Regions from separate parts of the Paenibacillus vulneris genome, predicted to be linked through region 2. Evidence: riboswitches for the same ligand, from Rfam matches in the RefSeq annotation. Region 2 holds a riboswitch; the other holds the start of a gene.

Region 1 (11,848 bases), on a different contig from region 2:
CCCTTGGAGCCCACAGCATAATAGATACCCCGACGATGCAGACGGCTGCGCCGATCCAGTCGTATAGATCGGGGATTTTTTTATCGACCATCCATCCCCATAACACCGCCATAACGACAAAGACGCCACCGTAAGCGGCATATACACGTCCAAAGCTGGGAAAGCTTTGAAGGGTCGGCAGGATTCCGTACACAACCAGAATCAGGCTTCCGGCGATTCCGTAACTAAGCGGCCTGGATTCGCGAAGCCAGAGCCATACCAGGTAACCCCCTCCGATTTCGGCCAACCCGGCAAGAACAAATAAGACGATGGCAAACATCATGACTCTACTCCTTATTATGCATTCTATCTCATTTTGGTCATCACTTGTATTTCGCCAGCAAGGCTTATCTCCAAGTATAAAAGCTGCTGATTTGCCTACTCTAGGTACAGGAAGGAGGATGACAAGTGAATAATGAGCAGCTTCAGAAGCTCGAGCATGAATTCGACCGAAAGCTGACGGAAGGCGAGGCTGAAGAAATCAAGCACGCCCCTATCACGCGTACAGAGATTGAAAACCCGGATGCGCTTCCCATTGAAAACATTACGACCAGCGCAGCTCTTGGACTAATGCCTCAGGAGCATAGATACTGACTTTCGCCAAAGGCGCTATATATTTATTTTACACCATGATTCGACATCTTGCCTATGAAAATAACGATCTTCTATGTATTTTTCAAGCGATCCGAGCTGCCGTTTCACATCCGATGATCTCGGTACGCTGCCAAGTCTAGTGAAAATAAAAAAGCTGCCCGATAATAACTATCATCGGGGCAGCTTTTGACTGCTTGGAAAGCAAGCTTCGGCTGAGTTACTTGCCAAGGAAGGAGTTCAGCATCCATACGTGCTTCTCCAGTCCGGCATGAATGCCCAACAGCAGATCTCCTGTTGTTTCATCCTGCTGCTCTGACGCAGCCTTCATACCGGCCTTCAGCTCCTCAATCAGGACACGGAAGTCCTGAACAAGCTTCTCTACCATTTGTTCCGCATCCTCTCCCCCTTCGGCATCCTGGACAGAGGCTAATTTCAATGCGCCTTGGAGCGTCGCCACCGGGCTGCCTCCGAGTGACAGCAGCCGTTCAGCCAATACATCGATATGCAGAGCAGCTTCCGTATACAGCTCCTCAAACTTGGTATGGAGCGTAAAGAATTGATGGCCTTTTACATACCAATGAAAGTTATGCAGCTTGATATGCAGCACAGTCCAGTTAGCAATTTGACGGTTTAAGATCTCGTTCAGGTTCGTACTCATGATGATATCCCTCCTAAATGATTAATGTTGTACGGCTTGAAGTCCGGACTCTGCGTTCTCCAAAAAACGTTCGCAATCCAGGGCTGCCATACATCCTGTCCCTGCCGCGCTTATAGCTTGGCGGTAGCGGCTGTCTTGTACGTCTCCGCAGGCAAATACGCCTGGAATGTTCGTCTCGGTTGTGCCTGGCTTCACCAGCAAATAACCATGATCATCCATAGTCAGCTGACCATCGAGGAACTTGGTATTCGGTGTGTGGCCGATGGCAATGAAGATCCCGTTCGTCTCGATAATTTCCTCTAAGCCTGTCTCGTTATTTCTGACCTTCAGACCCGTTACCCCTTGCTCTCCACTAACGACTTCCAATGGGGTCCGGTTTAGGCTCCAGCTGATTTTAGGGTTTTGTTTGGCGCGGTCCTGCATAATTTTCGATGCGCGCAGCTCGTTCCGACGATTAACCACGATCACTTCCGATGCGAATCGGGTCAGGAAGTTCGCCTCTTCCATCGCGGAATCTCCGCCGCCGACCACGATGATTTTTTTATTGCGGAAGAAAAAGCCGTCACAGGTTGCGCAGGTGCTGACACCGCGGCCGACATTATCTCTCTCGCCCGGAATGCCCAAATATTTGGCGGAAGCCCCGGTTGATACAATAACCGACTCGGCTTGAATTTCCCCCATGCCTTCCACCCAAAGGGTGAACGGACGTTTGGAGAAATCGACTTTGTTTACCCAGCCGGTTTTGAATTGAGCGCCAAATCGTTCTGCCTGCTTACGCATATTCGCCATCAATTCCGGTCCCATGATTCCTTCAGGAAATCCCGGGAAGTTCTCGACCTCTGTCGTCGTCGTTAATTGACCGCCTGGCTCCGGTCCTTCGATCACCAACGGGTTCAGATTGGCTCTTGCCAAATAGATTGCAGAAGTTAATCCCCCTGGGCCTGTTCCAATTATCACTGTTTTGTACATAAAGAGCGCCTCCTTAAGCTGTTCTTTGTTTATATTTAAACTATGTCTAAAATTGATTTGGTAAATGTATCTTAACACTCTGCTGAGTAAGTTTCATGAAGATCTGATGAAGACACTATGAATATTTCATGAAGAGATTTCCAGAAGGATTCCAGATCCATTTTCATAAAAAAAAGGTGAGCATTAGACTTGCGTAAAAAATAAAAAACCGTACCTTGTAAGATACGGTTGAAGTATTCCTGTTAAGATCGTTCTCTCGCCAGCTTCGGCTGCACCGGCACGTTGGATTCCAGTCCATCCTGCTGCCGGGACAGCTGAAACAGCATGAACCAGATGAGCACGAAGCCTGCGATTTGTGCCATTGTAATGGCTTGATGAAAGACGAGCCAGTTGACAAAAACGCCGATAGCCGGGAAAAACAGCTCTGCCAATGTCGCAAAAGATGCCTTCGTATTGGATAACCCCCGATAATACAGCAGTAGGCTGAACAAACCGGGCAAGAAGGCTTGCAGCACCAGGTTAATCGATACGCCCGCCCAATCGCCGGCCTGAGTCGGGAAGTGCCATGCTTCTCCGCCTAACCAGGTTGTGAAGAACAGCAGCGGCAGCGCAAGAATGAACCGAAGTGCAGTTACTGATTCGAATGGCAGCTTATCCAGCAGCAGCCGTCCCATGACGGTCGAGCCGCCCCATAATGCAGCTGCTCCTATAGATAGCAGGCCTCCTACGACCCCGAATTCCGATAGTCCATTGAACGGAAACGATACACCGAAGGTTAGCAGATAGGTTCCCACAAGAGCCATCACAATAAAGATGGAGAACTTCGCGGGCAATTTCTCCTTCAAGATCCATCTAGCCATCAGAATTGCGAATAACGGCTGAAGCTTCTGCAACAGCAGGACACCGTTCAGGTTGCCATGAGCAAAAGCGGAGGTAAACATGATCGTTGCAATGGCGGAACCGCCCCAAGAGATAAATATAAGCGCGACAATGTGCTTGAGTGTCAAGCCATGGATTTTGCTTCGATATATCCATAACACCGGTACGGAATATAAAAGCAGGATGAGATGCTCCATTAATACGATTTGCGATGATGTGAAAAATTTCAGAAGCAATATTCGGAACAAGGGGTCTACTCCCCATAAAGCGGCTCCTAGCGCTACGAGCCATACCCCGCTCCGGCTGCCAGGCTTAGATCGTTCCGGACTTTCCGGTGATGCTGTCAATGTGTGTTCCATCCCCATAACCTCCTGTTATTATAAAAGGAAGCTTCGAAAGAAAGACAGCCCCGTTATCAGCAATGTGACAACGGGGCGTACTTAAACAGGCATGGATCTGGAAAAATTTTCATACGAAAATAAACGTACCAGAAATACACGCTTGTTCTGACCTTCTCCCATCCGGACTGTACCGTCGGCTTTGGAATTTCACCAAATCAGTCGTTAATTGCCAATTTAAGCAGATTAACGAGTCGCGGGCTGCAGGCAATAATCTTGCCTTTCACCGCCGGTTGGGAATTTCACCCTACCCCGAAGATCGACCAATATTCTATTTTTTCCATTCCTCATATGTCTTATGGTGCTTCATTAATCAACACGGTTCAGGCAAAAGAGGCTTTGTATTACAAATTGGGTCGATACGAACTTCCTTAAACGAATTATATAGCAACTATATAAATAAAAGCAATACCCTAATAAAGATTGCCGTGTCCTTTGTCCTCCTAGCTGAACTCATCCCTCAGAGCCTATCGCTCGATGCCCCGGAATAATCAAGAGCACCGATGCAGATTCTAAGAAAGCAGGAGCAATAATGAAAACGGAGGAAGCTATGGACAACAATCGACAAGACGACCTGATTGAAAAAGAAATCGAAGCCACCGACACGGGATCAGTTCCGGAAGGTGTGAAGCCCTACGTCGACATCATTGGAGATGAGAAGATGGATGCGTTCGGTAATCCGGCATCCAATTTTGAGCGATAACAAGGAGGACTCTTTCGTTGGATAAAGAGCAAGCAAGAAAACAAGTGCGGGCCATCTCTGATGCTACCGATGTGTTGAATACCCCGGAAGAGCTTGAAGCCTACAACCAGCTTATCGAGGAATCGGAGAGGACTACGCCTGAAACCTGCAGAGCTAGTCTCGACGGCAACTGATAACCTTCAAAACCGCCTATAATTAGGTGGTTTTATTTATTTGGTACGCCTCCACGCATTTGCGGCAAATGCACACTTGGCCCCTCAACGCTGCCGGGATTTGGTCCCGCAAGGCTTGAGGAACCTTGGTATGAAAGCACCAGCATTCGCCGCTGCCGACGCTGCATTCATTCACACCGCCGCATAAAGGGCATCTCTTTCCGTTATGAAGATCGCTGCTCATCCCCATCCCCCTCGTATCGGAAATTTGAGTAACCTTCTGATTCCCTTTGATATCACTACATATTACAAATAGGAATGAAGGTTGATTCCATATAAAAAAAGTTACGCTGACGACGGTAATATACCGAAGCCAGCGTAGTCTCGCTTAATGAGTTATTTGATTTCATCCACCGCGGCAGGCTATTTAGTCTGTACTTTCAAATCCGGCGTCAACGTGATATTGCTCTTTGGCTTCTCAATTTTACCGCTTTCTTTCAAGTATTTCTCAACCAGCATATCCGCAGGGACTCCTCTGACCTCCATCCAGCTAATGTAAACATCACCGAAGGTTTTTTCAAAATAGTCCGATGTAAGAGAGTTATTGAATTCAGCAAATAGTTTATGTACATTCGAAAGCTTTCCCTGCAATTTCTTTCCGTTAGAGTCGGTCCACTGGATGATTTGATCAGGATCAAAATCTCGTGCATCTTCAATCTGAACCTGGATAGAAATGATAGTACCTCTACTATTGTTTTTAAAATAAATTCTGGCTATATCTTCATACTCATGTCCTTTTAAAATTTCCCAGCCCGCCATATCACCTTCTGCTGGAACTGCATAAAGTCCGCTTCCCGTTGCAGTGTCGACAGGCTGGGGTTCAGGAGCATTAGTTTCTGCAGGAGGCTCCGGCTCGGTAACATTAGTTTCTGCAGGAAGCTCTGAGGAGTCCCTTTCCTTTCTTTGCCCTATATATGCAGTTGAAGTTACTTCATCGAATGCCACCGGCATATCGAGTGACTCAGCCACAGCCCTCATAGCAACATAGGTAGTACCATTATATAAAATGTTGTTTTGTGCAATTTCTTTGCCATGAACCTTTACCTTAACGGTATTTAAATCTACCGCTATCTTATCATTTTTCTTGGGCATGATCGGATCATGGCTTGGAGTCGCGGGCTTCACGACATCCCATGAAGCTATATCTGAGTTCCCGGGAGAAAATTCGCCTGCACCTATTTGTCCAATATAGGCTGTTTTCGTTTTATCATAATAGTTTGCGGCAATGCCCAGCATAGCAGCTACATCTCGAATAGGAATATACGTAGTCCCCTGATAAAGAATATTATTGCTGTTCACGGTTTCCCCGTTGACCTTGACGGTGATTTGATTAAAGCCAACATCGATCTGTTGTGATTGCTGGGCATAAACCGCGCTTTGTGACGAAATGAGCAGAATGGCGCCAAATGCCAGGACTTTTAATCTATTTTTCAATGCACACACTCCTCTAATAGGATAGATTTCCTATTATTATATCAGCAGAGGATGTATTTGTAACCAATATTTTCTATTTAAGTCTTTTATACTAGACTTGCCGACTCTTCTGATTCTCCGAAAGTCTATTTCCCCGCTGCACGCCCGCTATACTTTCTCTGAACCCGAAGCAGACGCAGATAAAAGCCCGACGCGGCGAAGGTAAGTCCTATGGTAATCCCCAGCCAAAAGCCATACGGTCCCCAATCCGTGTATGCAGCCAGTACATAGCCGGTCGGCATACCAATGACCCAATACGCAACCAATGCGATAATAAAGGGGAAGGTTACATCCTTATAGCCGCGGAGCACCCCCTGCAGCGAAGCTTGAGCCGCATCGGACAGCTGGTAGACGATAGCGAAAAGAAGGAACTGCTTGGTCAGCTGCACTACCTCCGGATTATCGGTATAAAAGTATGCGATTTGTTCGCGGAACACGTACAAAAAGATCGAGCTGACCGCCAAAATGCCGATAGCCATCAGCACCCCGAAACGGCTGTACTGCTTTGCATCCTTGTATCTTCCGCTCCCCACCTCATAAGCAATAATAATCGTCAAAGACATGGAGATGCTTAACGGAATCATGAACAAGAGGGTCGTAAAGCTAATAGCAGCCTGGTGAGCTGCGATGGTAACTGTATTAAACATCATGCCCATCAGCAGCGTAACGACGGAAAAGATGCTCGCTTCAAAAAATACGGAAAGCCCCATCGGAACGCCGATCTTGAGCTGCTCCTTCCATGCTTTCCAGGAGGGTGCGAACCATTCTGCAAATAACCGGTACCTTCTCATCGCCTCTACTTTGAACGTCATCCAGATGCTGATGAAGAAAATGAGCCAATATGTAATGGCTGTCGCATAACCCGCCCCGATTCCTCCCAGCTTGGGAAAGCCCCAGTTTCCGAAGATCAGCAAGTAATTGATAAGCACATTCACCGGCACAGCGATCAGCATGATGGACATCGAAATTCTCGTTAAGCCATGCGCATCAAAAAAGTATCGGAGCACGCTCGAAAGGAATAACGGAATAATCCCGATCGACAGCCCTATCAAATAGTGCTTGGCAATGTGATGAACGGCCGGCTCCAAATTCATGCCGGTCAAGATCGGATTCAGAACAAATCCGCCCGCAATGACAATCACTACAGCCAACAACAGCGATAAGTATAGCGCTTGGGTTACGGTCTTCGAGATTTGCCGCAGCTCCCCCTTGCCATATAGCTGGGCGACCATGGGTGACACCGCAAGCAGAATGCCGTTCAAGCCCACGGATACGGGCATCCACAGGCTTGCTCCTATAGCCACGCCTGCAAGATCATGAGTGCCTGCTCTGCCTGACATCATCGTATCGAATAAAGTCATCAGATTCAGGCTGATTTGCGTCATCAGAATCGGACCCAGAATCGAAAAAAACTGAATGATTTTCCCCTTATATGTAGATTCATGCTGCATATAACCCCTTCTCCTTTCCAAACACAAAAAAAGAAGAGCGTTGGCCTACGCCCTTCTTCAGCATCCCATTGTACCTAATCTTAGCTTTTACGTCAAACCGTTAACGAATGCAAGTTAGGATTTAAATTTGCGCCAATCCATCCCGCTGTTCTCCAGCAGGTAGCCAAAGTCGCTCTCAAGACGCTTCTGCTCCGCTTTACGCGATTCCTCCGCCTCTTTGCGGTTTTTCTCCCGCTGTTCAGCTTCTTTGGCTCTCATATCGTCAGCCTGCGACTTCAGTTTATTCACTATCTCCGGATTCAGCAAATCCTTCAATGTTGCCGGTTTATCGCTTGCTTCCGGCTTAGCAGCAGGTTGTCTTTTTTTGACCATGTCCTCACCTCTTGCCTGTTTATGCATCATCAGATAATAGGATAACTTCGTTTAAAGGTATGGTACTCCCAAGCTCTTCGAATGTCAAACCCGAAACCGGTATCCCGCCCCCCATACCGTTTCAATGTATTGAGGGTTATTGGTGTCCATTTCTATCTTCTCCCGCAGCTTGCGGATATGAACGGTCACCGTCTGAGTATCTCCGAGGGAATCTACACCCCAGATCCTTTCGAACAGATGGTCCTTGCTGAAAACCCGGTTCGGATGCTTGGCAAGAAAATAAAGCAGGTCAAATTCTTTATTCGTCAGCGAGATTTCCTGTTCATTCAGAAATACCCGGCGCGCTTCATTATCGATCTCCAATCCGCGGATCACGATGAGGTCTGTAGATTTCTTACTGCCGATAAGACGCTCATACCGGGCCAGATGAGCTTTGACTCTTGCGACCAGCTCGAGCGGTTTGAACGGTTTCGTAATATAATCATCCGCACCGAGCCCCAGCCCCCGGATCATGTCCACATCGTCCGTCTTGGCCGTGACCATCAGCATCGGCAGGTCGCGCTTCGCCCGAATCTGCTTGCATAGGTCAAAGCCGTTCACTTTGGGCAGCATAAGATCAAGAATGATCAAATCATAATCTCCATGCAGCCCGAGCCTCAAGCCCTCTTCCCCATCCATGGCAATATCGGCTCTAAAGCCGTTAATTTCCAAATAATCTCTCTCCAGCTCCGCTATCGACTGTTCGTCTTCAATAATCAAGATACGTTTCATCTCAGCACCATCTTTATTTGATCTTGGCGGGCAGGGTCATCGTGATCCGAGTCCCTTGCCCCAGCACGCTTTGAGCTTCTATATGTCCGCCATGTCCGTCTATGATTTGTTTGGCTATGGCAAGCCCCAATCCGCTTCCCCCAGTAAGCTGATTCCTCGACTGTTCCGCCCGATAGAATCTGTCGAAAATATGTGGCAAAGCTTCCGGAGCTACGCCCGCTCCATTATCCGATATTTCAATAACAATGGAGGCATTTGCTTCGTAAGCCCGCAATCCAATCCTTTTTTCCGGTTTATCCATATATTTCACACAGTTATCCATAATATTCGAGATCACTCGTTTGAGCTTATCCCGATCAATGGAAGCCTGTGTTATTGGCGATACTTGAAGATCTGTCTCGAATAGTATTCCTTTTTTATCCAGCTCGAACTGCAGCTCCTCCGCCCAATCCTGCAAAAAAGCCGCTGCATGAACGGATTCAAATTGAAACGGAAGCCGTTTCAAATCCAGCTTGGAATACAGGAACAGCTCATCGATCAGACGCCCCATTTCCCCTGCTTTGGAGGATATGGTCTGAATATATTTATTCATCTTGTCCGGCGTATCCGCTACCCCGTCCTGAATTCCGGCGACGTAGCCTTGAATGGCCGTTAATGGTGTTTTCAAATCATGAGAAATGTTCGAGATCAGTTCCTTCCGGTTCTCTTCATATTGCAGCTGGGTTTGAATGGACTGCTGAAGCTGATGCCGCATTTCTTCGAATGCGAGCCCCAATTGTGCTATCTCATCGCGCCCGTTCAACCGCACCTGAAAGTCCAGATCGCCTTCCTTAATTCGCTTAGCCGCTCTTTCCAGCTGCCGGAGCGGGACAATAATGCTCTTTGAAACGAAATAGGTCAACGAACCATTCGTAACGACTAATATAACGAGCATGGAAACGAACAGTGCAGGAAAAAATTTGCGTGCAAAATTAACGAAAGGACTTACCTTGCTCAGGATGAAAACCGTTCCCGGATGCGAATCGGCATACCAAAAATCCATTTGTACAATCGAATACAATTCATTGCCTACCCGCTTGGTCGGCACTATTTCCCTGTGGCCAGCTCTTTCAAAGGACGGCAGCTGATTCAATAGCTCGGAATGTTCAAACTCCTCGGATACATAAGTCAACTGCTCATCCTTCCTCACCGCCAAACCGGAACCGTTCGCGGCAAGCTCCTGTGCCATTTCATTCAAATAACTCCTATCTTTGAAAACGACCGGATTGCTCTCGGTATTCCTTCGCAGCTCCTTCATCAATCGCTCCGTCTGGTGACCGGTGAAAGGAATCGACTCGGACCCATACACATCATGAAGATTTTGTAGATCGCCCCGGTATACAATGACAAGCAAAAGAGTGGTCATAAGGATGAGAATCAGCGGAATGATCAGCATTGCCGCATAAGACAGCAATAATTTAAAACGTATGGACACTAGTCATCCTCTCCAACGGTCAAGCTTCTTTACGATTAAAAATAAAGTATCCCAGCGATAAAAACAAGATACAGCTCGAAATCAAAAATATCGCAGCCGTGAAAAGCTTGGATGGCATGACCGAACTATTCAGCCACATCAGATGCCAATCCGTATACGAAATCGGGGAAAAGGACGCTACCTTGCTGGAGAAAAACGGCGCCGCTTTGGCTACTACATACACAACGATCGAAAATGCAAAAGAGCCGCTAGCACTGTTGAACCATTGCGCCAGGAAGATGAACAACGCGGATAAAGCTGCCATAGAGAGCCAGGCCGCACTATAGGCCTTTATGACCTCAGAGCCATGGAAAGTGCCGGACGATCCAAGAAATAAACTGCATAGTACGGTCACAAGTCCCAGCAGCAGTAAAATAGCCGCATTCGCGATCAGAACTGCCAGAGTTTTGGAAGCAAATACCCGAAACCGCGTAATCGGCCGAAGCAGCGACAGCTTTAAGGTTCTTGAGGATACCTCATTAGGGAATAGATCCGCGGCCATCAGGAATATAAAGAGTGGTATCCAGAGAGCTGTATAAAATCCCAGCATATCGATAGGAAAAGTTCGATTGACTGCGACGAGACCCATTAACGGCTGCAGCTTGTGCAGAGATAAGGCAAGCCCTACCGGAAGGATGGCGGAAACTATAAGCATCACGATCGTTTTTTTGCGGTACAGCAGCATATAAAGCTCATTAACCAGGCCCGTTTTCAAGCTATGCATTCCTTATTGCCTCCTTCATTCCCGCCAGCTGCTGAATATAAAACTGCTCCAAGGATTGATTATGCTCTAGTAATCCTGACACGCTGCCTTCCGTCCTCAGCTTGCCGCCGAATAAAATTCCGACCCGATTGCACAGCTGCTCCAGTTCATGAATCATGTGACTCGAAATGAGAAACGTGGTCCCGAGCTCAGCCGAGCATTGCATCACCAGCTGACGGAACATGACCGTTCCCTCGATATCCAATCCGTTCGTAGGTTCATCGAGAATCACAAGCTCAGGGCCTGCTATTATCGACGCCGCCAAGGCTAATTTCTGCTTCATGCCGGTAGAGAACTGCCTGATCTTTTGCGAGCGGGCATGCTGGAGTCCTACGATTTCGAGCACTTCTCCTATGCGATTCTCCTTCAGGTCCGGATAAAATCGGGCAACCATCCGCAAATATTGGTCTGCCGTCAAGAAATCGTGAAAATCGGCGGATTCGATCATGCAGCCTACCTTCCTCATCGCTTGTTCAAATTGATCGGAAATATCGTGACCGAACAAGCGGACAGACCCCTGATCAGGTCGAACTAAGCCTGTAATCAGCTTCAAAAGGGTGGTTTTCCCTGCCCCGTTCGGCCCCAGAAGACCATAAATATCACCAGGATAAAGCTCGAGCTCGATATCCGAAATCCCTCTTTGTTTGCCATAGGATTTGGTTAAGCTGTGAACAGATACGATCCCATTCATCCTGTCCCCTCCTTCCTGTCGATAAGTGCTGCAGCGGATGAGCAGCCTACTTCCCCTTATCCGCTGCAGCGCACAATTATTTATTTATGCTCTTTGTTCTGACGAAAATCTTGTTTCATCGTTTGGACTTGTTTCCCGGTCAAATCGACTGTATCCGGCGTTGTTTGGTTATAACCGGACAGATCCGCGTTCAGATGAAGTGTAAGCACATGTGCCGTTCCTTCCGCATCCTTACCGGAAACCGTTACATCCGCTTGTTGATGCTCAATATAATTGTTCGTGTTAATGTTTGCTTTAACCGCCACTTTGTCAATCTTGATATCCTGCGTCAGCTGTGGAACATTCGCGTTCAAGCTATGCCC
Region 2 (11,848 bases):
TGGCATTCTTTCGGGGCTACCCGCAAAGTTCCTGAATCAGCTCTGATGCCAATCCCCCCGCTTTGCGGGTTTCTTTGGCATTTGAACAAAAAGTGATTTGTGAACGAGGCTTGGTTATAGTACAATAGGACACATTGAAGAATAAAGGAGTGTACATAGAATGGCAAAACAAGCTCATATTACTATGGCAAACGGTAACCAAATCGTTATCGATTTGTTTGACAAAGATGCGCCTAATACGGTCGCTAACTTTGAAAAATTGGCGAACGAAGGATTTTACAACGGTCTGGTGTTCCACCGCGTTATTCCTGGCTTCGTAGCGCAAGGCGGATGCCCTCATGGCACCGGCACAGGCGGCCCTGGGTACAAAATCAACTGCGAAATCAACCCTAACAAGCATGAACGCGGTACGCTCGCTATGGCGCATGCCGGACGCAATACCGGCGGCAGCCAGTTCTATATTTGCTACCAGCCGCAGCCGCATCTGGACGGTCAGCATACCGTATTCGGAAAAGTGGTTTCCGGTATGGAGCATGTTGACGAATTCCAAGGAAGAGACCGCATGGAATCCGTAAAGGTAGTCGAAGTGTAATCTCTCGACAGGAAATGAAGGCCGGAAGCTCTCTTTTACAGGGCTTTCGGTCTTTTTTTCGTGCATTTTCCGTGCTCTCCAGCCCAATTTCTTTTCATTCCCAGTTCATTTTCAGCTTTTTTTCATGGTATTGTTTAATAGACAACTCAGATTACTAGAATGAAAGTAGGTTATCACGTTGGATAGCAATCAAGGCTTATCCCTGCAACAAACCCGCACTTCGACAGGGAAGAATGCCCGTAAGAAGCGAAGGAATCGCAAAATCGCTTATACGCTGCTGGTGTTTATATTTTTAGCTCTTGCGGCGCTGATATGGTTCTACGGTACGGCTTCCGGCTCTACGCTCCGCTACATGATGGCCGATACGCTGATAACGACGCAGCATAGGCATTGGGCCAAGTATTTGATCGGCGAAGACGAGCTGAACCGTAGGGTTGCGGACTACGAGAAGAAATTCGACGAGATGGCACAGATCAAGGACCAGCACAATATTGATCTGGAGAATAAAGCGAACAAGAATGTGGAAGTAGAAGATATAGAGGGGAAAAATTATAAAGGGCATATTTTATATGTTCATGACCCCAAGATGATCCGCGTAGTCACAACAAGCATAGTAGGGCAAGGCGAGCAAATATTGAGCATGGTTCAGCGGACGAAGGCAATAGCTGGCGTGAACGGCGGGGCCTTTGACGACCCGAACTGGGACGGCAACGGCTTCAAGCCTGCGGGAATTGTTATGTCCGGAGGGAAGCTCCTGTACAGCGATGTGGGCATGGAGGACCCTGTCAATGTCGTAGGGATTGACAAGAACGGTCTCATGGTGGCAGGACGCTATAAGCCATCCGAGCTGCTCAGCATGGGGGTAAGGGATGCGGTGACCTTCCAGCCCAAATTTATCGTCAACGGAAAAGGGCTGATCAAGAATCAGGCCGACGGATGGGGGATCGCCCCAAGAACCTGTATGGCCCAGAAGCAGGACGGAACCATTATGTTCGTCGTTATTGACGGTCGCCAGCCGGGCTACTCCATCGGCGCAACGCTATATGACGTCCAGAACATTTTGCTCGACAGAGGAGCGGTAACGGCGGCTAACCTCGACGGAGGCTCATCCTCTGTGCTCGTTAAAGACAATCAGGTCGTCAATAAGCCTTCCAGCAGCTACGGAATGAGATATTTGCCAACGGCCTTCCTGGTATTCAGCAAACCGGATCAGGTTGCAGTCAAAAATATCTGGGAAAACATCGATATGGATCACTTTAACTCATCCTATAAGCCGTTTAATCCCTAATTCCGATGGGAATACCCATGCTCTCATCGAGTAATGTCTTGCAATTTTTGTTTCAGGGTGTTATGATTTCTGACAAACGTCGGTTATCATCGGCGCATGAAGATTCATAAGAATTTCCTTCGGGGCGGGGTGCAATTCCCCACCGGCGGTGATGTATTGCAGCTGACTGCAATACTTAGTCCGTGACCCGCGCAGTGGCTTCATGCCGCCGCTCGGCTGACTCGGTGCAACTCCGAGACCGACAGTATAGTCTGGATGGGAGAAGGAAAAATGCAAACGGCGAACTATCGTCGCGGCAGTTAATGAAACAGGGGAAAGTCATTTTCACAACTTAGGAAATGTTTCTTTCCGCATGGCAGATTTAAGAAAAAATCTGTCGGTTCATTAACTTTATTTAGCTGTGCCGTAGATTGCTTTAGTTGTGCGTTTTTTACGTATGCCTATCAAAGTCAGGCCCCTTTTCTCGTGGAGGAAAGAGGGCCTTTTCTGTATGTCCGCAAAGGAAATAGCATGCCAGAGACAAAGAAAGGAGATGCAGCGGTGGAGCTGATCAACGACGAGTTCTACATGAAGCTGGCTATCCAGCTTGCCGAAGGGGCTTCGGGCCAAACGGGAATCAATCCCGCAGTAGGCTGCGTACTGGTTAAGGACGGACGCATCATCGGAATGGGATCGCACCTAAAGCGCGGAACTCCCCATGCCGAAATTCATGCTCTGCAAATGGCCGGCTCTGAGGCGGAGGGGGCAACGGCCTATGTGACGCTTGAACCATGCAGCCATTACGGCAAGACGCCTCCCTGCAGCGATCGGCTTATTAAGGAGAGGGTGAAGCGTGTCGTCGTTGGATGCACCGATCCGAACCCGCTTGTCGCAGGAAGCGGCGTAGAACGGCTGAGACGGCACGGGATTGATGTTACGGTAGGCGTGCTGCAAGAACGCGCCCTGTCGTTAAACGAAGCGTTCAACAAGTATATCGTGACGAAGATGCCGTTCGTTACGTTGAAGACGGCAAGCACGCTGGACGGCAAGATTGCATCGCGGACAGGGGACAGCAAGTGGATAACGAACCCCGAATCGAGGTCGTTCGTCCATACGCTGAGACATCGCAATCAAGCCATCATGGTGGGTGTTGGAACGGTGTTGAACGATGATCCTTTGCTGACGACCCGACTGGATGTTCCTGCGCTGAACCCCACTCGTATAATCGTCGATTCGAAGCTCAAGATTTCCCTGGATGCCCGTGTCGTCAAGGATCGGTCTGCCGAGACGCTGGTCTTGACAACGGGAGATGCCGATACAGCCAAGCGAAGGGCACTGGAAGCGGCCGGGGTGACGGTTCTTGAATGCGGAGAAGGCCCTAAGGTTGATTTGCCAAAAGCCATGGAGCTGTTGGGCGAGAGAGAAATTGCATCGATCCTGCTCGAAAGCGGGGGACAGCTGAACGGCTCCATGCTGGAAAATCGCTTGATTGATAAGGTGCTGCTGTTCTATGCCCCCAAAATTATAGGCGGAGGCGCCGACGCGCCGTCCAATTTTGACTTTGCCGGCTTTGAGAAGATGAAGGACGCAGTTCAACTGGAACGTATTCAGGTTCAACAGTTTGGCGAGGATGTATGTATATCCGGCTATCCGAAATACGGATGAGAGGTGAATGTGGCGGATGTTTACGGGCATCATTGAAGAAATAGGCTCCATGAGAAGAATAACCAGGCAAGGACAAGCAATGATTCTGACCATAGGTGCCAGGAAAATCCTGGAGGATGTACATTTGGGCGACAGCATTGCTGTTAACGGCGTTTGTTTAACGGTCGTTCAGTATGACGAATCGTCGATTACGGTGGATGTCATGCCTGAGACCTTCCGGCGTACGTCGCTCCACAAGCTGCATGTCGGGGACCCTGTCAATCTGGAAAGGGCGATGCTTGCGGGAGGGCGCTTTGGCGGCCATATCGTTCAGGGCCATGTAGATTCAACGGGTCTCATAACGAACAGATACCAGGAAGAGAACGCCGTTGTGTTTCAAATCGAGCCTTCGGAGCTTTCCATATTGAAGTATATGATTCCGCACGGCTCCATTACGATTGATGGCATCAGCCTGACACTAGTGCAGGTAACGGAACAGAGCTTTACGGTGTCCATTATCCCTCACACGCTGGCTCAGACGATTCTTCAGCATAAGAAAGCCGGAGATGAAGTGAATCTTGAAGCGGATGTTCTGGGCAAATATATGGAAAAGCTGATGAATCACCGGATGCCGGGGAGCGGTGAAACGGCTCGCAAAAAGGGAACACTGACGGAAGCGTTTCTGGCTGAGAACGGTTTTATCTAAACGATCAAGAAAGGCGGGAGTGAGCATGGATACATCGTTTCAATTCCATACGATTGAAGAAGCCATATCGGATTTGATGCTTGGAAAAATCATTATCGTTGTCGATGATGAAGATAGAGAGAACGAGGGAGATTTTATCGCTCTGGCCGAAAAAGCGACCCCGGAGATCATCAATTTCATGATCAAGGAAGGCCGCGGTCTCGTATGCGCCCCTATTACCGAGGAACGTGCCCGGGAGCTGGAGCTGCCCCCGATGGTAACGAGAAATACGGAATACCATGGCACGGCCTTTACGGTTTCGGTAGACCACGTCGATACGACGACAGGCATTTCCGCATCGGAGCGCTCTATGACGGTGAAGTCGCTGATCGATCCTGACACGAACCCTCAGAGCTTCCGTCGTCCGGGGCATATCTTCCCTCTTATTGCCAAAAAGGGCGGAGTACTTCGCCGGGCGGGACATACGGAGGCAGCCGTTGATCTGGCTCGTCTGTGCGGTTCCTACCCTGCCGCGGTCATTTGCGAAATCATTAAAGAAGATGGGGAAATGGCCCGCGTTCCCGAGCTGATGGAATTCAGCCGCAAGCATGATATGAAAATCATCACCATTCAGGATCTGATTCAATACCGCAACCACAAGGAGAAGCTGGTCAAACGAGAGGTGGCGGCTAAGCTTCCGACAGATTACGGCTTGTTCACGGCTATTGCATATTCCAATGCTGTGGACCAAAAAGAGCATGTAGCCTTGGTCAAAGGAGAAATTGACAGCTCCGTGCCAACGCTGGTTCGCGTTCATTCGGAATGCTTGACCGGAGACGTATTCCATTCGCATCGGTGCGACTGCGGTCCACAGCTGGATGCGGCGCTGAAGCAAATTGACGAAGCGGGGTCGGGCGTGCTGCTGTATATGAGGCAGGAAGGCCGCGGCATCGGTCTGATCAATAAGCTTAAAGCGTACGTCCTTCAGGAACAGGGTCTGGACACGGTCGATGCGAATTTGCAGCTGGGCTTTCCGGCAGATCTGAGGGACTATGGAATCGGCGCTCAAATATTGAAGGATTTGGGCATCTCACAAATACGGCTGCTTACGAACAATCCACGCAAGATCAAAGGTCTTGAAGGGTACGGTTTAACGGTTGTGGAACGCGTCCCGATCCAAATGAAAGAGAATGAGTCGAATACGAACTACTTGCACACAAAGCAGGAGAAGCTAGGTCACATGCTGCGGTTCTGACCTTTGTCGAAACCTACACATTTTTTTTATAAAATAACGACTACAGCGGAAGGATGTTGTAAAAACATGGCGAAAATATACGAAGGACATTTAATTTCTAAAGGATTAAAATACGGTATTGTTGTTGGACGGTTTAATGAATTTATTACAAGCAAGCTGCTTGGCGGTGCGCTGGATGCCTTGAAGCGTCACGGTGCAGCGGATGAAGAAGTTGAAATTGCGTGGGTACCGGGGGCCTTCGAAATCGCGTTGATCGCTCAAAAAATGGCCGAAAGCGGCAAATATGACGCTGTAATCACCCTGGGAGCAGTAATCCGCGGCTCCACTCCTCACTTTGACTATGTGTGCAATGAAGTTGCCAAAGGAGTTGCGGCGATCAGCCTTAAAACGGGTGTTCCGACCATCTTTGGCGTATTGACTACGGATTCCATTGAGCAGGCTGTGGAGCGTGCGGGAACCAAAGCCGGCAACAAGGGATGGGAAGCGGCTACCACCGCTATTGAGATGGCGAATTTGACCAAACAGCTTTCCTGAACTACAATGATGTATTAGGGCGATTTGCAGACGATGTCATATTTGCGCGAAATTTATCGCCCGAGATACTAGCGAAGTCGATTTTTCTTACGAAAAATCTTAGCGTACGCTTACGAAGTTGATTTTTCTAAAGAAAAATCTTAGGGGGAAATTCTACTTGGAAAAGGTTACATACAAGCTGGATACGTTTGAAGGCCCCCTCGATTTATTGTTGCATTTAATAGATAAATCAGAAATAGATATCTACAACATCCCGATCAAAGAGATTACGGATCAATACATGGAATACTTGGATGCTATGCAGGAGCTGGAGCTGGAAGTCACCAGCGAGTTTCTGGTGATGGCCGCGACGCTCTTGTCCATTAAGAGTCAGATGCTCCTGCCTAAGCCTCCCGTTATTGAGATGGAATATGATGACTATATGATGGACGAGGATTATGACCCGCGTGCCGAGCTCGTTGCCAAGCTGATTGAATATCGCAAATACAAGGCGATTGCCGATCATTTGAGGGACAAGGAGCTGGAGCGGAGCTTAATATATACCAGGGAACCCGAGGACTTGACGCCTTATGTTCCCGCCATCGTTGAAAATCCGGTCAAAGGCCTGCACATAGCAGATTTGGTACGTGCGTTCCAAAGGGCGATGAACCGGATGTCCAGCCGCAATATGGTTGCCAAAATCCGCAAGGATGAGATTTCTGTTAAGGACCGGATGAGAGAAGTAGTGGAGTATCTGGAGAAGGCCGGGGGCAAGGTGTTGTTTTCCAGGTTGGTGGACAACAACATGACCAGGGAAGGGATCGTAACGACCTTTTTGGCGCTGCTGGAGCTGATGAAGGTGAAGGTTGTCATCTGCTATCAGCATAAATTATTTGAGGATATCGTGATTCAGGCAAGAGAGGAAGGAATAGCACATGGATTTTCAACAGATGAAATCAGTTATTGAAGGCTTGCTGTTTGTGGCGGGGGACGAGGGTCTGGATGCCAAGCAACTGGCTGAAGTGTTAGAGCAAAACGCTGATTTCATCAAAGAACTTGTGCTGGATCTTCAAGCGGACTTCAAGAGAAGCGGCCGCGGCTTGCAAATTGTTGAGTTGGCAGGAGCTTACCAGCTGACGACGCTTCCGGACCATGCTCCTTATTTAGAGCGCTTGGCGTATTCTCCGTCCCGTTCCTCCTTATCACAAGCGGCTTTGGAGACCCTGGCCATCGTTGCTTATAAGCAGCCGATCACAAGAGTCGAGATTGAGGAAATCCGCGGCGTCAAGGCGGATCGTGCCCTCCAGACATTGGTGGCTAAGGATTTGATTCAAGAGGTTGATCGCGCAGATGCGCCGGGCCGTCCTATTTTATACGGTACAACCAAAGCGTTCCTTGATTACTTTGCTCTTAGTTCGATTGATGAGCTGCCGGAAACTTCATTATTTCAAAATGATGATAATTTGGAAGAAGAGACAAGATTGCTTTTCGACAAGCTGGATGAAAAGCAAATCACCTTCGAGGATGTATCCCAATCCGAATAATAAAGCCTGTATATAGCTGCGCATGTTTTACCATCACAGGGCTATACTAACTCCTGAATGAACAGAAGCTGTGCTTCTTGAGCATAAGGAGTTATTTGCGCTTTGCGAAAATACATCTATCCTTGCTTGCAAAGGATTATGGATTTTGGCAGCGCGATGCATGCGGGAGGTAGAACATGATTTGGCCTTGGATTGTAGGAATAGTGTTTGTCCTTATCCTTCTTTTTGCTTGCAGCAGTATGCAGTGCAGATTCACGGTGGTGAGACAGCGGCAGGACGATGAAATCGTGCTGGATTTGCATACACTGTACGGTTTGGTGAAACGTAGATTCGCTATTCCTGTTATCAAATTTTTGAATGTTCAAGAGGGAGTCCATTTTAAGGCGGAACAAGTTAATAAAACCAATAATGAGCTGACGAACGATAACAAGAGCCATATCACCAAACGGACCATTCAAGAGGCGTTCGCGAATTATCAGGTGCTGCTGGCCCATTGTTTCCAATTTAACCGATGGTTCCGAGAGACGCTGCGGCATGTACGCTGTACCGAGTTATTTTGGAAAACGAACGTGGGCATTGGAGATGCGGCAGAAACGGCCATGACGGCAGGAATGGTCTGGGGACTCAAGGCTTCCCTTTTAGGTTACGTATTCCGGTATATTCAGCTGCAGACGAAACCGGTTATTCAAGTGGTCCCTCAGTACAATATAACTACTTTTTCCTCGGAAGTTCAGGTTTTGCTCAAAATCCGCGTATACGAAATCATGTACGCCAGTCTTCGATTGCTGCTGCGCATCATGAAGATTAAAGGCGGTTTACGGATGTGGCGTAAAGTGCTGTTCAAAGCGTCATAATGCGAATCGACTTCTTGAGGGCTTGTTAAATAAATTTACCATTACATAGGCACCTCTTCTTCTGGAGATGATAAAGATGCGACAGGATTCCCTTAAGTATTGTGTCACACGAAGAGGAGGAGACTAAATGACAACACATCCGATCGAAGGCTTAATGAAGGTTGCAATGGAAAACATTAAGGAAATGGTCGACGTGAATACCATTGTCGGCGATCCTGTAGAAACCCCTGACGGCAGCGTCATTATGCCGATTTCCAAGGTGGGCTTCGGTTTTGCGGCAGGGGGCAGTGAATTTTCATCCGCCGAAGAGAACAATGCGGGAGGCCATCGCAACGATGCAATGAACGCGCAAGTAGCCCTTCCTTTCGGCGGAGGCAGCGGCGGCGGTGTGTCGATTACCCCAATAGCGTTCCTGGTGGTTGGCAAGCATGGCGTAAAAATCGTTCCTTTAGATAACCAAACGCACTTGCTGGAGCGTCTCATTGATTCCGCACCGACGGTGGTGGACCGTATCCAAAGCATGATGAAAGGTAACAAAACCGGCATGCCGGAGAGCGGTAGCCACGTGACAAATAATATCGAGAACCAAAATTTTATTGTTTAGCGGCAATTTTATAAGTGATTAGTATGGTTCCAACTTTTGCCGGCTGCTCAAATTTGTTTGGGCAGCTTTGCTTTTTGTTTATGGTTGCTCTTTAAAAAGCTTTCTTTTATAGTTAGGTTATGAGTCAATAATGAAAGAGGTTTTTTTGTGCGTTTACTTCCTACTCGATCCTGTATTCCTGGTATGAAGCTAGGGAAATGCATTTATAATGAGGAAGGTGTCATCCTGCTTAAAGAGCATGTTGAGCTTTCACAAACCGTTCTCAACCGGCTCGAGCAGCTTGGCATCGATTTTTTATACATTGAAGATGAAGCGACTAGCGATATCGTCATAGAAGATCCAATCTCAGATGAAACGAGGGTTAAAGCCCTTAGCGAAATACGAACACAATTTAGAAGCATGATCGAAGGTAACAGCAGACCGAAATTTTCAAAAAATCATTTTATGGGAAAAGCCTTCGGCAATGTGATGAAGATGATTATCGAAGATCTGGATTCCAGAGAAGATGCCCTTATTATGTTGATGAATATGAATGTCACGAATACATATTTATACCAGCATTCTCTTAATGTTTGCATTTATGCTACCATGCTGGGCATGGCTAACGGATACAGCCGGGATGAAATTTTGACACTTGGTCTGGGAGCGCTATTACATGATATCGGAATAATCAAGATTAATCAGGACTTGCTGAAAAAACCGGGACCTCTGACTGATGCCGAACGCGCAGAGGTTCAGACTCATGCGGAATTAGGCTTCAAATTATTGAAGGACGAGCCTAACATACCGTTGTTGGCTGCCCATTGCGCCTTCCAGCATCACGAGCGTCTGGATGGCAGCGGCTATCCGCGAGGAATTAAAGACAAGGAAATTCATGAATACGCCAAATGGATCGCCATTGTAGACAGCTATGACGCGATGACGATGCATCGCCCGTACAGGACAGCCATGCTGCCGCACCAAGCGATGGAGACACTGTTCGCAGGCGTAGGGACATTATATGAGCACAAGAAGGTAGCTTTATTCCGGGACAATGTCGCGATCTACCCGCTCGGACTATCCGTTGTACTAAGTACAGGCGAGAAGGGAGTCGTTGTCAATATTAACCCTGCGGTACCTCAGCGTCCTGTCATCCGTATCTTTGAGGATGCTGAAGGGCAGAAAACACAGCCGTACGAAGTGGATCTATCTGAAAAGCTGACTGTGTTCGTAAGCAGTGTGGATGCTGGGGGTGGCAGATAATGTGCGGGAGGTATACGGTCACCGTTACACTGGAGGAGCTGATGCTCCATTTCTTATTAGGCGAGAACGTGGCAGCCCGATATGCTCCCCGGTATAATGTAGCTCCGGGCCAATGGATTCCCGCTATCATAGGGGGAGAGAGCCAAGGAGATCGCCGGTTGGGCGAGCTTCGCTGGGGGCTTGTGCCGAGCTGGTCTAAGGATGAGAAGGCTGGTGTCACCCCTATCAATTTACGAGCGGAGACGGTGACGGAGAAGCCGTCCTTTCAACGTCTGTTAAGCCGTAAACGATGCATGATTCCGTCCGACGGATTCTATGAGTGGAAGAAGGCGGGGAAAAGCAAGCAGCCTATCCGGTTTACGATGAAAGACGGCGGTCTTTTCGGCATGGCGGGTTTATATGATACCTGGGTACAAGCTAATGGTGAGAAGCTGCATACCTGTACTATTCTTACTACGGAACCCAACGATCTTGTGGCCGCCGTACATGATCGGATGCCGGTTATCTTAACCAAAGAATCGGAATCGCTATGGCTGGACCGTACTGTAACGGAGGTCTCAAGACTCAAGCCGGTGCTGGCTTCTTATCCCGCCAGCCTTATGACTTCCTATGAAGTCGACCCCAAGGTGGGCAACGTACGCTATGATGAACCGGATTGCATCGCTCCGATGCGATCCTTGATATAACGCTAAAAATAGCTCTGCAGGAACGATACCTCGTTTCCGCAGGGCTATTTTATTTGCATGGCAACTCATAACCATGGTGGATAAGCATATACTTGTACAAGATGTTCCGTAAACGAATCGAGTCACGTTTCCTTAACAGGAATCAAGCCATCCGGAAATGGTATGCCGGAGGCTGCAATAAAATTAGGAGGATCGGACCACATGAAAAGACTGGGTTCATTGTTGATAATGGGGATCTACCTGATAATTTCGGCAGGCTGGCCGGCAGCTGTACAAGCCGCTCCCCCTGTATCCACGCATGCGGAGGCGGCAGCGCTGATAGATGTAACCTCGGGCCGTATTTTGTATAGTCAGCAGGGAGACAAGCAGATGCGGATTGCCAGCTTGACGAAGATCATGACGGCGATTGTTGCGATAGAGAACAGCAAGCTGTCAGATATGGTGAAAGTAAGCAGAAATGCCGCCGGCAAAGAAGGCTCCTCCATCTACTTGAAGGTCGGTGAGGAAATGAGCCTGAATCATTTGCTGTACGGGATGATGCTTCGTTCCGGCAATGATGCGGCTACCGCGATCGCGGAGCATGTAGGAGGAACTGTGGAAGGATTCGCCTACATGATGAATGAGGAAGCCAAGCTGCTCGGTATGACCCGCTCCAGCTTCAAGAATCCTAGCGGACTTGATGCGGAAGGACATTATTCAACAGCGAATGATATGGCCAAGCTTGCGGCCCACGCGCTTCAAAATCCGGTTTTCCAGGAAATCGTAAAAACAAAGGTGAAGAAGGTGCCAAATCCTAACGAAGCCTGGGATTATACTTGGCTTAACAAGAACAAGATGCTGAGCTTGTACGAAGGCGCGGACGGAGTCAAGACCGGCTATACCAAGACCGCGAAACGCTGCCTCGTCTCATCGGCCACCCGCAACGGACAACAGCTGGCTGTCGTCACACTGAATGACGGCAA

What was found. Region 2 has a riboswitch for FMN ahead of ribD (bifunctional diaminohydroxyphosphoribosylaminopyrimidine deaminase/5-amino-6-(5-phosphoribosylamino)uracil reductase RibD). Riboswitches for the same ligand answer to the same signal wherever they lie in the genome.
Region 1: linked by a shared signal. The riboswitch ahead of ABEA66_RS32885 (DMT family transporter) and the one ahead of ribD (bifunctional diaminohydroxyphosphoribosylaminopyrimidine deaminase/5-amino-6-(5-phosphoribosylamino)uracil reductase RibD) in region 2 are both predicted to bind FMN.

The regions. Positions count from the first base shown of each region.
Region 1 is NZ_BAABJG010000055.1:2,858-14,705, forward strand. It holds gene ABEA66_RS32865 (YnfA family protein) at 1-322, opposite strand, end outside; gene ABEA66_RS32870 (hypothetical protein) at 448-633, shown strand; gene ABEA66_RS32875 (Dps family protein) at 851-1,291, opposite strand; gene trxB (thioredoxin-disulfide reductase) at 1,313-2,260, opposite strand; gene ABEA66_RS32885 (DMT family transporter) at 2,503-3,498, opposite strand; FMN riboswitch at 3,645-3,801, opposite strand; gene ABEA66_RS32890 (hypothetical protein) at 4,070-4,240, shown strand; gene ABEA66_RS32895 (hypothetical protein) at 4,258-4,413, shown strand; gene ABEA66_RS32900 (cysteine-rich CWC family protein) at 4,436-4,636, opposite strand; gene ABEA66_RS32905 (stalk domain-containing protein) at 4,816-5,886, opposite strand; gene ABEA66_RS32910 (MATE family efflux transporter) at 6,012-7,376, opposite strand; gene ABEA66_RS32915 (YqkE family protein) at 7,491-7,748, opposite strand; gene ABEA66_RS32920 (response regulator transcription factor) at 7,833-8,519, opposite strand; gene ABEA66_RS32925 (sensor histidine kinase) at 8,533-9,993, opposite strand; gene ABEA66_RS32930 (ABC transporter permease) at 10,013-10,756, opposite strand; gene ABEA66_RS32935 (ABC transporter ATP-binding protein) at 10,749-11,486, opposite strand; gene ABEA66_RS32940 (hypothetical protein) at 11,567-11,848, opposite strand, start outside.
Region 2 is NZ_BAABJG010000041.1:19,990-31,837, reverse strand. It holds gene ABEA66_RS28920 (peptidylprolyl isomerase) at 161-592, shown strand; gene ABEA66_RS28915 (phosphodiester glycosidase family protein) at 765-1,880, shown strand; FMN riboswitch at 1,992-2,151, shown strand; gene ribD (bifunctional diaminohydroxyphosphoribosylaminopyrimidine deaminase/5-amino-6-(5-phosphoribosylamino)uracil reductase RibD) at 2,391-3,524, shown strand; gene ribE (riboflavin synthase) at 3,541-4,209, shown strand; gene ABEA66_RS28900 (bifunctional 3,4-dihydroxy-2-butanone-4-phosphate synthase/GTP cyclohydrolase II) at 4,235-5,443, shown strand; gene ribH (6,7-dimethyl-8-ribityllumazine synthase) at 5,510-5,977, shown strand; gene ABEA66_RS28890 (segregation and condensation protein A) at 6,135-6,923, shown strand; gene scpB (SMC-Scp complex subunit ScpB) at 6,892-7,500, shown strand; gene ABEA66_RS28880 (DUF2953 domain-containing protein) at 7,677-8,354, shown strand; gene ytfJ (GerW family sporulation protein) at 8,482-8,958, shown strand; gene ABEA66_RS28870 (HD-GYP domain-containing protein) at 9,106-10,200, shown strand; gene ABEA66_RS28865 (SOS response-associated peptidase) at 10,200-10,886, shown strand; gene ABEA66_RS28860 (D-alanyl-D-alanine carboxypeptidase family protein) at 11,088-11,848, shown strand, end outside.